Regions from separate parts of the Arthrobacter sp. Rue61a genome, predicted to be linked through region 3. Evidence: riboswitches for the same ligand, from Rfam matches in the RefSeq annotation. Region 3 holds a riboswitch; each other region holds the start of a gene.

Region 1 (3,201 bases), 2.0 Mb from region 3:
ACCAGGACCAGTTCGTTGTGCTCGATGTCCAACGACGGCGCCGCGGTCAGAGTGGCCTGCGTGGGCAAAGTGGCATTAAGGAGTTCCCGCTGTGAGCGGACTGAGACGTATTCGCCCGCACCCATGGACAGCGCACCGGCCAGGAGACCCGCCACGCCACTCATGAGCACCACGGGGCTGGGCACTCCGGTTGCGGCCATGCCCATGACCAGGGAAAGGTTGCTGACCAGGCCGTCGTTGGCGCCAAAAACGGCGGCGCGGAACGTTCCGGAGAGCCTGTTGCGACCACGCGTGGCAAGGCCCCGGACTACTTCTTCGTGGATTTGTTCATCTGCCACCATGGCAGGCGTCGCGGCAGGTTCGGTTCCGTACGGGGAGCGGCCTTCAGCGCGCTGCGCAAGGGCGAGCACAAACACGGAGCCGAAGTTACGGGCCAGGAAGCCCAGGAACCGGCTGCGGCTGGACGCTGCCTTGGGCATTCCGGCGTGCTCGCCAAGGAGCTTGAGCCAATGGGCCTCGTGCCTGCCTTCGGCCTCGGCCAAAGCGAGCAGGATTTGGCGTTCTTCGCCGTCGCGCCGCTGGCAAGCTCCCGGTAGACGGCGGCCTCGGCACGCTCATCGGCCAGGTACTGGCGCCACCGGCGGATGTCCGCGTGCGAGGGAGGCACGGCTGCTGATTCGGGGGCTGCTGAGCCGGGGGTGGGGTCCGGAGCTGGGCTCGACGAACTGTGGGATTCCTGGTGCATCTGCACTTTGTCTCCTGTGCTGGGTGGGGTAGTTGCGGCCCCATTGCACGCCCCACACTACCGCTTATCCGCGCCGATTTTTGGCTGGTATTCCTCACCTGGAATGTTCGGTGCACCGTAATTTCCTTGACCCTTGCCCGTGCCGGTGCTCAGATGGAAGGACAGGGACGGGGCCTTCCCGCCACTGGATTCTGCATTCGGGTCAACGGGCCGAACCGGCCCACGAGACGGAGGTTGCACCATGAACACCACCGAATCACACGCCAACTACCCGGAGCGGACAACCATTGAGTCCGACCCGGCCTACGACTACGCCGAAGACCAGGAAGTGGATGAGCCCTGGGTTGAGGAAGTGGACGCCCCCGAGGACGACGAACGTGTGGTCCCCCTCGACGAAACCGAAGAATTCCGCGACGAGGATGAGGAAATCTAGGATGGATAGTCGCGGCTCAGTGTGAAGTGACGTTGGAGGCCCGCCCGCTTCCCGACGGCCGCAACAGTCACCGTCAGCGTCCTTGACGCCTCACACCAGCGCGTCGGCAGTATGGCTTTGGCCAATGCTTGCGCGATCAGCTGCGGCTCGGGATATGCGAACTTCCCTGTCCGGGCCTTTGTCGTGATGGTCACCGTGCCAAGGAAGAGGTCGACGGCGGGAATCACCGGGACCGTGGGCGTTTTCGCCGGGGTTCCTGGTGCTTCCAGGATGCTGGGTGTTTTTGGGGTGCTTGCTGCCGGGGTGGTATCGCCTTGGTACGGCAAGGGACTGCTCCTTGGGAGAGTGCTCTTGCCCGCTCGGTTGTCTCTGGTCCGGGACGGGCCGCTTCCTCATCCGAACCACCCGTGAACATGGGGTTGGTGTGTGGCCAGTCGGAGCTTGGCACCACATCTCTTGAAGCTGGGACCACCCTATCCCATGGCTGCCCGGACGACCCGTTGCGAGGCCCGTTCTGCGCCCTGCTTTGCGCGCTTTGGGGTGGTCTTGCGTGTAGAGCGGGCCTTCCAAGGGGTGGGCGTGCGTTGTGGGGCCTGGTTTGTTGTGGGGCCTGCTTTGCGCGCTTTGGGGTGGTCTTTGCGTGTAGAGCGGGCCTTCCAAGGGGTGGGTGTGTGTTGTGGGGCCTACTCTGCGCACTTTGGGGTGGTCTTTGCGTGTAGAGCGGGCCTTCCAAGGGTGGGGGCATAACGCAACGGCGGCGCCGCCCCGAAAAGGGGAGGCGCCGCCGTCGAACTTTGTTTGTTTCTTTGTGCCTGCCTAGGAAGCCGGCGTGGTGAGCTCTTCCTCTGCCACGCGGGTGCCGGCCACACGGTCCGTCCACGCCTTCATGACGGCCGGATCGGTGGGCTTGCTCAGCAGCGAGACCACTACGTACACCGCAGCCGAGGCGATCAAACCGAAGTAGATGGGCTCGTTGGCGTAGATGCCGTCAAGAGGAACTTCGGCGTTGATCTCGAGGATGATCATGGTGCCCAGGGTTATCACTGAACCGGCCGCCATGGACCATGCTGCCGCGATGCCCGTTCCGCGCTTCCACACCAAGCCACCGATGATGGCTACCAGCAGGCCGCCCACCAGGATGTCGTAGGCGATGGTCAGAGCGGCCACAACGTCCTTGGTGGAGATGGCGATGATGATGGCCACGATTCCCAGTCCGAGGACCCAGTAGCGGTTGGCCTTGACGTCGTGCTCAGGGTTGTCGGAGTCGGACGTGTCCACCTTCTTGCCGAACCAGCTGGCAACGAAGGGCATGACGTCGGCGCGGGCAACGGTGGCGGCAGCGATCAGTGCGCCGGAAGCCGTGGACATCATGGCGGCGACAGCTGCAGCGAGTACCAGGCCGCCGATGCCGATGGGCAGGAGTCGGGTAGCCACTTCGGCATAGACGTCATCCTTGGCAGCGATCTCCACACCGGAGAGGGCCACGCTGGCAGCCATGCCGATCAGGGCACCGGCGAAGCCGTAAAGGATGCAGTAGACGCCAGCGGTAGCGCCGCCCCAACGGGCAACCGTGGGGGTCTTGGCGGTGAAGACGCGCTGCCAGATGTCCTGGCCGATCAGGAGGCCGAGTGTGTAAACGACGAAGTAGGTGATGATCGTCTGAAGGCCGATGCCACCGATGTCGAAGAAGCTCTCATCGACGCGGGCGCGGATGCCGTCGAGGCCACCAGCAGCGTTCAGTGCGAAGGGGAGCATGAGGAAGAAGATTCCCACCGTCTTGATGACGAACTGGACCTGGTCGGCCAAAGTGATGGACCACATGCCGCCGATGGTGGAGTAGACCAGGACGATTGCGCCGCCGATGGCGATGGCGAGCCAACGCTCCCAGCCGAAGAGGACCACGAAAATGGTGGCGTAGGCGCCGGTGGACGTGGCACACAGCATCAGTGTGTAGGCCAACATGACGATGCCCGAGGTCTGGGTTGCGGTGCTGCCGTAGCGGAGAGTCAGCATCTGGGAGACC
Region 2 (3,201 bases), 1.1 Mb from region 3:
GACATCGTGGCGGGCGCTGCGTTGTTCGCCTTACTGGTGCCAGCCGGCATGGCCTATGCGCAGGCGGCCGGCCTTCCTCCCGTCACCGGACTGTACGCAACGGTGGTCCCGTTGCTGGTTTACGCCATTGTGGGGCCTTCCCGCATCCTGGTCCTCGGACCCGACTCAGCCCTAGCCCCCATGATCGCCGCCGCCATTGTGCCGCTGGCAGCTGGCAGCAGCGAAAAATCGGTGGCATTGGCCGGGCTGTTGGCTGTGCTGATCGGGGTGATCATGCTGGCCGGTTCTGCCCTGAAACTGGGAACCATTACCGGCCTGCTGTCCAAACCCATCCGGCTCGGATACCTGAACGGAATTGCGTTACTGGTGCTGTTGTCGCAGCTACCGGCGTTCTTCGGGATAGAGGCCGACGGCGACATCTGGGAGAAGCTCGCGAAGGTCACCACCGGGGTGCTCGGCGGTGGCGTCAATGTCACCGCCCTGCTGCTGGGTAGCGGTTCCCTTGCCCTCATTTGGATCCCGCGGCTGCTGAAGTGGAAGGTACCCGGCGTCCTGCTGGCGGTGGTCGGCTCTTGCGTTGTTACGGCGGTTTGGGGCCTGAACGACGACGTGAAGGTCACCGGAGTCCTGCCGCAGGGCCTCCCGATGCCCGCACTCGGGGGCATCGGCTGGGCTGATGCTCTCACGCTGCTTCCCGCTGCGGCAGGGATCGCCCTCATGGCCTTCGCGGACACCGGCGTCCTATCCCAAACATTGGCGGCCAAGGAAGGGAAGAAGGTCTCGGGAAACAGGGAAATGGCGGCGCTCGGGGCAGCCAACGCGGCCACCGGACTGCTGGGCGGATTCCCGATCTCCGGCAGTACCTCCAGAACCCCGGTGGCCGTGGATGCTGGTGCCAAATCCCAGATGACCGGCGTGGTGGGTTCCGTGCTGGTGCTGGCCTTCATGCTGCTGGCTCCCGGAGTGACCGAGTACCTGCCCTCCGCAACGTTGGCCGCCGTCGTCATCGCCGCAGCCATTGCCCTCGCGGACCCCGCGGGCGTGAAGCGGCTCTTCAGCATGAGCCGCAGCGAATCTGTGGTGATGCTGGCCGCGTTCCTGGGCGTCCTCACCGTTGGGGTACTGCAGGGAATCGTGGTGGCCATTGCGTTGGCGCTTCTGGACTTCGTGCGGAGGGCCTGGGATCCGTACCGGACAGAACTCGGTGCTGAAGAAGGGCTCCCTGGCTATCACGACCTTGAGCGGCACCCCGATGGTGAACGCATCCCGGGACTTCTCATCCTCCGCTTCGATGCGCCGCTGTTCTTCGGTAATGGGCAGGTACTGGCGGCCTTTGTCCGGGAGCAACTTGACGAGGCACCGGATGAGACAACAGATGCCATTACCCACGTCATCCTCGCCGCGGAGCCCATCACCGGGATCGACACTACGGCGCTGGACGACCTCGTCACTTTGGATGAATGGCTGGCAAGCAAAGGCGTGGACCTCGTGTTCGCCGAACTGAAGGGACCTGTGAAAGACAAGTTGATCCATTTGGGCACAGCGGCCCGCTTTACGCCCGACCACTTCTTCCCAACGGTGGGCGCGGCAGTGCGTGCGCTGAAAAACGAATAAGGGATGAGCCGCCGATTACGCAACATGACGGCCCCGCAACAGCCCGCAAGTGCGGCCCGATGCCCGTGGATGTTACGTTTTTCTTGAGTAATGAGCACCAGCGCAAAGCCCTGACTTGCTGGTCGGCAACCCTCTCTCCGGCGGGGTGCCTCAGGTGACTACTCGGCGTATCGACAACTCGTACTGCAAGCGTGACTGAGGAGCACCAGCAATGCCTGAACCCACTGAAGAAAAACTCTCCTACCGCCTGATTACAGGCCCGGATACCCGTGATTTTTGCGAGCGCATCCACAACTCGCTCGCAGAAGGTTACGTGCTCCATGGCAGCCCGGCCGCCACGTTCAACGGCACCGACGTGATCGTTGCCCAAGCCGTTGTCCTGCCTGCCGCGATCGCCAGCGCGGATGCTGCGGTAGCCAACGCCGTCGATCAGCTGGAAAACTACGACGACGAAGAAGCATTTGAGGGCCACGCATGAGCTACGCAGGTGATCTGACCCCGCAGGACGCGTGGGCCAAGCTTCAAGAGGGCGCCATCCTGGTGGACGTCCGCACCGAGGGCGAATGGGCCCACATCGGCATCCCCGATACCAAAGCCACCGAGAACGACCCCCTGTTCATCCAGTGGAACCTGGCTGGCGGCATTCCCAACTCCCGTTTCATCGAGGATCTGCAGCAGCAGGCACCCGAAGACGACGGCGTTGAGCTGGTGTTCCTGTGCCGTTCCGGCCAGCGCTCCATCTCGGCCGCAATCGCCGCAACCCAGGCCGGCTTCACTGCCTACAACGTCCTTGAGGGCTTTGAAGGCGAACCGGACCGCTACGGCGAACGCACCGTTAACGGGTGGAAGAACCGTGGCCTGCCGACGAATTTGGGGACCGAGTAAGTGACTTTCAATCCCGACGCCGCTGGCTGGAGCCCTGACACCCAAGCCGTCCGCGGTGGCCTTGACCGTACCAATTTCCAGGAAACGTCCGAGCCCGTTTTCCTGAACTCCGGGTTCGTTTACGAGTCCGCAGCCGCCGCAGAGCGAGCCTTCACCGGTGAGGACGAACGCTTCGTCTACTCCCGCTACGGCAACCCCTCCGTGGCCACGTTCCAGGAGCGGCTGCGGCTGCTTGAAGGAACCGAAGCGTGCTTTGCGACGGCGTCCGGCATGTCCGCTGTCTTCACCGCTTTGGGTGCCCTGCTGGCTGCCGGCGACCGCGTGGTTGCCGCCCGCTCCCTGTTTGGCTCCTGCTTCGTGATCCTCAATGAGATCCTGCCGCGCTGGGGCGTGGAGACGGTATTCGTGGACGGCCCGGATCTGGAGCAGTGGCGTGAAGCCCTCTCCGAACCCACCACCGCGGTGTTCTTCGAGTCGCCGTCCAACCCGATGCAGGAGATCGTCGATATCGCTGCAGTCAGCGAACTGGCGCATGCCGCCGGGGCGACTGTCGTGGTCGACAATGTCTTTGCCACTCCGCTGCTGCAACGCTGCGGTGAGCTGGGCGCCGACGTGATCGTCTATTCCGGCACCAAACACATCGACGGCCAAGGGCGCGTCCTTGGCGGCGCAATCCTGGGCACCAAGGAATTCATCGACGGC
Region 3 (3,201 bases):
CCCCATCGAACGAGTGGTTGTAGCCAATGCCGATCAGCTCGTTGTGGTTGTTGCGGCGGCCAACCCGGAACCACGTACCGGATTTATTGACCGTGCTTTGGTTGCAGCATACGACGCCGGCATCGAGCCGTTGCTGCTTATCACCAAGGCGGACGTCAAGGATCCGGCGGAGCTCCTTGCCAATTACCTGAGCTTGGACTTTCCCGTGATCATCAGCCGTACGGCTGACTCCGAGGCCGGCGGCATCGATGCCCGCTCGGATGATGGACTCTCAGCCCGGCTGGACAAGGACGCCGTCTCCCAGCTCCGCTCACATCTGGGTGGCAAAGTCACCGTCATGCTCGGCCACTCAGGTGTAGGCAAATCCACCATGGTCAATGCACTGACGGGGGCAGAGCGCGCGACTGGCGGCGTCAACGCGGTGACGGGCCGTGGCCGGCACACGTCATCCTCGGCTTTGGCGCTGAAGCTGGACGATGCCCCGTCCGGCAGCTGGATCATCGATACTCCCGGCATACGCTCCTTCGGCTTGGCGCATGTGGACCCGGACCGGATCCTCCATTCCTTCCCGGACCTTGAGCCCGGCACGGAAACCTGCGACCGCGGCTGCAAGCACGGTGCCACCGCCACCAATTGCGGGCTTGATGCATGGGTGAACGATGGCCATGCAGGCCCATCAGGAGTGGCGCGGCTGGCCTCCCTGCGCCGCTTGCTGGGTGCAGACCCACGACTCGAAGCGAAAGAGACCAAGGAACTGGGCACCGTCAACTGATCGTTACCGGCTTCACGTCCCCAATGAGGCGAACGATTCAGGATAGTTTGGTGGCATGACCCATCCCGTTTCCACGTACAACGATGACCTGCGCCTTGCCCATGTCCTCGCTGACTCAGTCGATGCCCAGACCATGGATCGCTTCAAAGCGCTGGACCTCAAGATCGAAACCAAGCCCGACCTCACGCCTGTCACTGACGCTGACAAGGCCGCTGAGGAAGCAATCCGCGGTCAGCTGTCCCGCTCGCGCCCACGTGATGCGGTCCTGGGCGAGGAGTTCGGCAGCAGCGGCCACGGCTCGCGCCGCTGGATCATCGACCCCATCGACGGAACCAAGAACTTCGTCCGGGGTGTTCCGGTGTGGGCAACGTTGATCGCCCTCGTGGACGAAGGCGAACCCGTCGTGGGCGTCGTGAGCGCCCCCGCGTTGGGCAAACGCTGGTGGGCTGCCAAGGACATGGGTGCCTACATGGGGCGGTCCCTCGCCTCGGCCACTCGCCTCAAAGTTTCCAACGTCTCCAGCCTGGCAGACGCCTCCATGTCCTACTCAAGCCTTTCGGGCTGGAAGGAAAGGGGCAACCTTGACGAGTTCCTGGACCTCACCGAAGACGTCTGGCGCACGCGTGCCTATGGTGACTTCTGGTCGTACTGTCTCGTGGCCGAGGGCGCAGTGGACATCGCCTGCGAGCCTGAGCTGAACCTTTATGACATGGCAGCACTCGTCCCCATCGTCACTGAGGCCGGCGGCCGTTTCACGTCCCTGGAAGGCGAAGACGGTCCTTTCGGCGGCAATGCACTGGCTACCAACTCGATCCTTCACTCCGAGGTCCTCAAGCGGCTCAACCCCGGCCTGGACGACCTTCTCTAAACTTTTCATCGCCTTGTCTAACCAGTAGGCGACGGAATTTTCGACGGCGGCAGCCCCCTTTTGGGGGTCTCCGCCGTTTTTTATTCGACGAAGCAGGCATTTTGCCTTCCGCGTAACAAAAGGCTTAACAATCGGCAGCGGCTTTGGATGGGCCCCCGGACGTGCTCTAGCCTTTTTACAGGTCACGAGTGCCAGCGCTAAACCCCGGTTTGCTGGCCGGCAACCCTCCATTCGCGGTGGGGTGCCCCGGGTGACGACCCGGCCGGTCCGGAACGGATGCGGCAAGCGCGGATCCCCTCCGGGGGTCCCTCTTGAGTGAGGTCCCATGAGCACTGTCACGTTCGACTCAAACATCATTCCGTCCTTCGCCGCAGAAACCACAGCAGAAACAGCCCCTGCTGCACGGCCGCTGGCGGCTGTTACCGGCGCCGAGTTGCAGGCGCCCCTGATTCAGGGCGGACATGTTCGCTACGCAAACCTCGACTACGGGGCATCGGCTCCGGCGTTGACCATCGTCTCGGCGTACCTCAACGAAGTCCTTCCCTACTACGCGAGTGTCCACCGCGGCGCAGGCTACGCCTCCCAAATCAGCACGTCGGTGTACGAGAACTCCAGGAACATCGTCCGTGACTTCGTCGGTGGGCGGCCGGATGATTCTGTCATCTTCACCCGGAACACCACGGACTCCTTGAACCTGCTGGCCGGGTGCCTTCCGCAGATCGACGGCAAGCCCGCAGGCGAGGTCCTGTACCTGGATATCGAGCACCACGCCAACCTGCTTCCATGGCAGGGTGTACCGCACCGCAGCGTCGTAGCGGCCCCCACCCTGTCCGCCACACTGGACAAACTCCGCGGAGAGTTGGCCCAGGGCGGTGTCAGCCTGCTTGCGGTGACCGGAGCCTCCAACGTCACCGGCGAAATTCTTCCCATCGCAGAACTTGCTTCCCTGGCCCACGAATACGGTGCGCGGATCGTGGTGGATGCCGCCCAGCTCGCTCCGCACCGCCGGATCAATATCACCGAAGCAGACGTCGACTACATTGTCTTCTCCGGACACAAGCTCTACGCTCCCTTCGGCGCCGGCGTCGTGGTGGGCCGTCCCGACTGGCTCGACGCCGGCACTCCGCATCTGGCCGGTGGCGGCGCGGTCCGTGAAGCCCGTTTGGACTCCGTCAACTGGGCGGCCGGCCCCGCACGGCACGAGGGCGGCTCCCCCAACGTGCTGGGAGCCGCAACGCTCGCTCGCGCCACCCAGGTGCTCGCAGGCCTGGACCAGGACGCGTGGCACGCCCACGAGGCTGCCATCCGCTCGTACTTGGTGGAAGGCCTGGAGGCCATCGACGGCGTGACAGTCCACAAGATCTTCACTGACTCCTTGGACACCATCGGTGTGGTCAATTTCTCCGTCGAAGGATTCGACGCCGGATTGGTGGCCGCTTACCTGGCAGCGGAGCACGGCGTGGGCCTGCGAGATGGCCGCTTTTGCGCCCACCCGCTCCTCAAGCGCCTCGGGCTTCCCTCAGGCTCTTTGCGCGCCAGCTTCGGCGTCGGCTCCCGGTTG
Region 4 (3,201 bases), 1.6 Mb from region 3:
ACGGCGACGATCCTTCAGCGATGGAGGACCCCGGGCTCCCCCGCCTGGACCTCATTCAGTGCTACGACGAATACGTGATGGGCTACTCACAGTCCCGGCACTTCCTTGGTGGAACGGCGCCATACTTCCCCGAGGACAACGGACCCATGCACGTGGTCCTGCTGAACGGCAGGTTGGCCGGATGGTGGCGCCACAGTTTCTCCGGCATGACCTGCGAACTCGATGTCCGAATGAACCGGCCGGCAACGGCGGAAGAACAAGACGCCTTGGAGGCCGAGGCGGATCGTTACGGCCGGTTCTTGGGCATGGAGACCACGCTGGTGTGAATTAGCCGGGCTGGTTCCGGGAGACGGGCCGCGTCCAGGTGGCAGGACTAAGCTGGGATGAGACCTAGGAGGCCTGCACTGTGAACAATCTGATCTTCTGGATCATCGTCTGCTCGTGGCTGATTCCACTCGGAATCCGCATGTACAACCGCTCCCGGGCGCGTCGGATCCAGAATGACACGTTCCGCGGCCCCGGGTACCCGCCGCAGAATCTGCCGGGCCCGGGGTACCCGCCGCAGAATTACCCCGGGTACCCGTCGGAGCCGATCGTCGTACGCCCCGCGGATGAGACACCGCAGGCCGGGCCGCCGTCGAACTCTTCGTCCCCCACGCCGTTTCCCGCAACGGGAAGCTCGCAGCCGCAAGGCTACCGTGCGCGCAAGCTGGCCGAGCTGGATGCGAAGTTCAGCAACGGCGAGATCGCCATGGAGGATTACATGAAGCAGCGCGGCGACATCATGAACGGCTAGGCCACCCTGAACGTGAGCCTGGTTTAGCCGAAGAAGGCTTCGCGGAGCTGCGCCGAGAGCTGGCCGATCTCGGTGAGGAAGCCATCGTGTCCAATCGGCGCCTCAATGAGGTGGACCGATACGTCTCCCGGGAGTGCCGCGGCGAGTTCCCGCGACTGTGCCGGGAAGTAGAGCCTGTCGCTGTCCACGGCCGCCACAAAGAACTCAGCCTTGGTGCGCGACAATGCCGCTTCCAACGTGCCGCGACCACGAGTGACGTCATGGGACATCAAGGCCTCGGTAATGGCGATGTAGCTGTTGGCATCGAAACGGCGGACCAGCTTTGTCCCCTGGTGGTCCAGGTAGCTTTCCACTTGGTAGCGCCCGCGCTCCCCCAGCACAGCAGCTGTCAGCGGCGTCTCCTGGTGCTGGGCTTGCCGGCCGAAGCGGAAGTCCAACTCCAACGCTGAGCGGTACGTGATGTGGGCGATACGTCGGGCCAACGCCAAACCATGCTCAGGCGCGGCACCGCCGTAGTAGTCGCCGTGATTGAAGTTCGGGTCCTGCCGGATGGCCAGGGTTTGGGCCTGCGCGAAGGCAATCTGCTCGGCCGTGCTGTAGGCGCCCACCGAGATCACGGCGCAGCGCTCCACCCGCTCGGGGAACGTCACGGCCCACTCGAGCGCACGGGCGCCGCCCATCGACCCACCCAACACGGCGTGCCAGGAGTCGATGCCCAAAGCATCGGCAAGGCGTGACTCAGCCACCGTGCTGTCGCGCAGAGTGACCAACGGGAAACGAGAACCCCAGGGCTTGCCATCGGGTGCTGCTGATGATGGGCCGGTGCTGCCGTAACAGCCGCCCACGATGTTGATGGAGATGACGAAGAACTTGTTGGTGTCGATGGTGGCACCTGGTCCAACAAGTTGCTCCCACCAGCCTTCTTCATCCGTGGCGCCGCGGGCTACGTGTGTACTGCCCGTGAGCGCGTGCTGGACGAGTACGGCATTGGATGCGTCGGAGTTCAGCTGCCCCCAGGTCTCGTACGCAAGGACAACGTCGGGAAGGAATCCGCCGGCTTCAAGTTCCAGCGGCCCTATGCCGGCGTACTTGACGATTCCGTCTTCTTCTCCGGATTTTGGAAGGGCTGTAGCAGTAATGGTCATTCCTTTGACACCTTAACCTCGCGCTTGCCCGTCGCCTTGCGTGCGAACAGGCCAGGTCTTCACCCGGGGCACCCCACCGCGGAGGAGGGTTGCCGGCCAGCAAGCCGGGGCTGTGTGCTGGCACTCATGACCTAATACGAAGAGTCTAGGAAATACAGGGCGGTTCTGGCGAAGAATGTGACAACAGTGTGACGGTTTGGGGTGCCTTCGTTCACGAATGAGCACCCTGAACTGCCGCCCGGCGAATAATCGTCGACGCGGGCGGCAGTCGGGCTGAGACTTTGAACCGCGGCGTTAGGCGCCCTTCGCAGCCCGGAAACCGGCTTCGAGGTCGGCGATGATGTCATCCACGTTCTCGATGCCCACGGACAACCGCACCAGGCCGGGGTTGACGCCTGCAGCCACCTGCTGCTCCACCGTCAACTGACTGTGCGTAGTGGACGCCGGGTGGATGACCAGCGAGCGGACGTCACCGATGTTGGCAACGTGCGAGTGCAGCTCCAGTCCGTCCACAAAGCGCTTGCCCGCTTCTACGCCGCCCATGATGTTGAAGGCAACAATGGCGCCCGTGCCCTTGGGGCCGTATTTCCGGCCCCGGCTGTACCACGGGCTGGATGGCAGGCCCGCATAGGCGACCGACTCGACGTCGTCGTGGCTTTCAAGCCACTCAGCCACCTTGGTGGCGTTGGCAACGTGACGCTCCACGCGCAGGCTCAAGGTCTCCAAACCCTGGGCAATGAGGAAGGCGTTGAACGGAGACACGGCGGAGCCTAGATCGCGAAGCAACTGGACGCGGGCCTTGAGGATGTAGGAGAGGTTGGCGCCCAGGGCGCCGTCCTTGCCGAGATCCCGGGCATAGACCAGTCCGTTGTAGCTGGGGTCCGGGGTATTGAACCCAGGGAAGCGCTCCGGGTCCTTGCCGAAGTCGAAGTTGCCGGAGTCCACAATCACACCGGCGATTGCTGAACCGTGACCACCCAGGTATTTGGTGGCCGAGTGAACCACGATGTCCGCGCCCCACTCGATGGGACGAATAAGGTAGGGCGTTGACAGGGTGTTGTCGACGATCAGGGGCACACCGGCCTCGTGAGCGGTGCGGGCGATGCCCTCAATGTCCAGCACGTCCTGGCGGGGGTTGGACACAACCTCGCCGAAGAACAGCTTGGTGTTCGGCTGGACGGCGTCACGCCACTGCTCCAGATTGTCGGGGTCCTCCACGAAGGTGACCGCAATTCCGAACTTCTTCAGCGTGTGCGCCAG

What was found. A riboswitch is a leader RNA that binds a small molecule or an ion and turns the genes downstream of it on or off. The one in region 3 is predicted to bind S-adenosylmethionine.
Region 1: it holds a riboswitch for S-adenosylmethionine, as region 3 does, so the genes downstream of both, ARUE_RS05070 (hypothetical protein) here and ARUE_RS14025 (aminotransferase class V-fold PLP-dependent enzyme) in region 3, are expected to answer to the same signal.
Region 2: it holds a riboswitch for S-adenosylmethionine, as region 3 does, so the genes downstream of both, ARUE_RS19000 (DUF1737 domain-containing protein) here and ARUE_RS14025 (aminotransferase class V-fold PLP-dependent enzyme) in region 3, are expected to answer to the same signal.
Region 4: it holds a riboswitch for S-adenosylmethionine, as region 3 does, so the genes downstream of both, metX (homoserine O-acetyltransferase MetX) here and ARUE_RS14025 (aminotransferase class V-fold PLP-dependent enzyme) in region 3, are expected to answer to the same signal.

The regions. Positions count from the first base shown of each region.
Region 1 covers NC_018531.1:1,072,022-1,075,222, forward strand. Annotated here, with positions in the region: partial or broken gene ARUE_RS05060 (VIT1/CCC1 transporter family protein) at 1-745, opposite strand, end outside; gene ARUE_RS05065 (hypothetical protein) at 987-1,178, shown strand; gene ARUE_RS05070 (hypothetical protein) at 1,175-1,504, opposite strand; SAM riboswitch class IV at 1,521-1,640, opposite strand; gene ARUE_RS05075 (sodium:solute symporter family protein) at 1,995-3,201, opposite strand, start outside.
Region 2 covers NC_018531.1:4,163,906-4,167,106, forward strand. Annotated here, with positions in the region: gene ARUE_RS18995 (SulP family inorganic anion transporter) at 1-1,614, shown strand, start outside; SAM riboswitch class IV at 1,701-1,812, shown strand; gene ARUE_RS19000 (DUF1737 domain-containing protein) at 1,826-2,092, shown strand; gene ARUE_RS19005 (rhodanese-like domain-containing protein) at 2,089-2,499, shown strand; gene ARUE_RS19010 (O-succinylhomoserine sulfhydrylase) at 2,500-3,201, shown strand, end outside.
Region 3 covers NC_018531.1:3,081,882-3,085,082, forward strand. Annotated here, with positions in the region: gene rsgA (ribosome small subunit-dependent GTPase A) at 1-772, shown strand, start outside; gene hisN (histidinol-phosphatase) at 828-1,640, shown strand; SAM riboswitch class IV at 1,821-1,934, shown strand; gene ARUE_RS14025 (aminotransferase class V-fold PLP-dependent enzyme) at 1,966-3,201, shown strand, end outside.
Region 4 covers NC_018531.1:1,516,280-1,519,480, reverse strand. Annotated here, with positions in the region: gene ARUE_RS06965 (winged helix DNA-binding domain-containing protein) at 1-326, shown strand, start outside; gene ARUE_RS06960 (hypothetical protein) at 407-796, shown strand; gene metX (homoserine O-acetyltransferase MetX) at 820-1,941, opposite strand; SAM riboswitch class IV at 1,957-2,073, opposite strand; gene ARUE_RS06950 (bifunctional o-acetylhomoserine/o-acetylserine sulfhydrylase) at 2,236-3,201, opposite strand, start outside.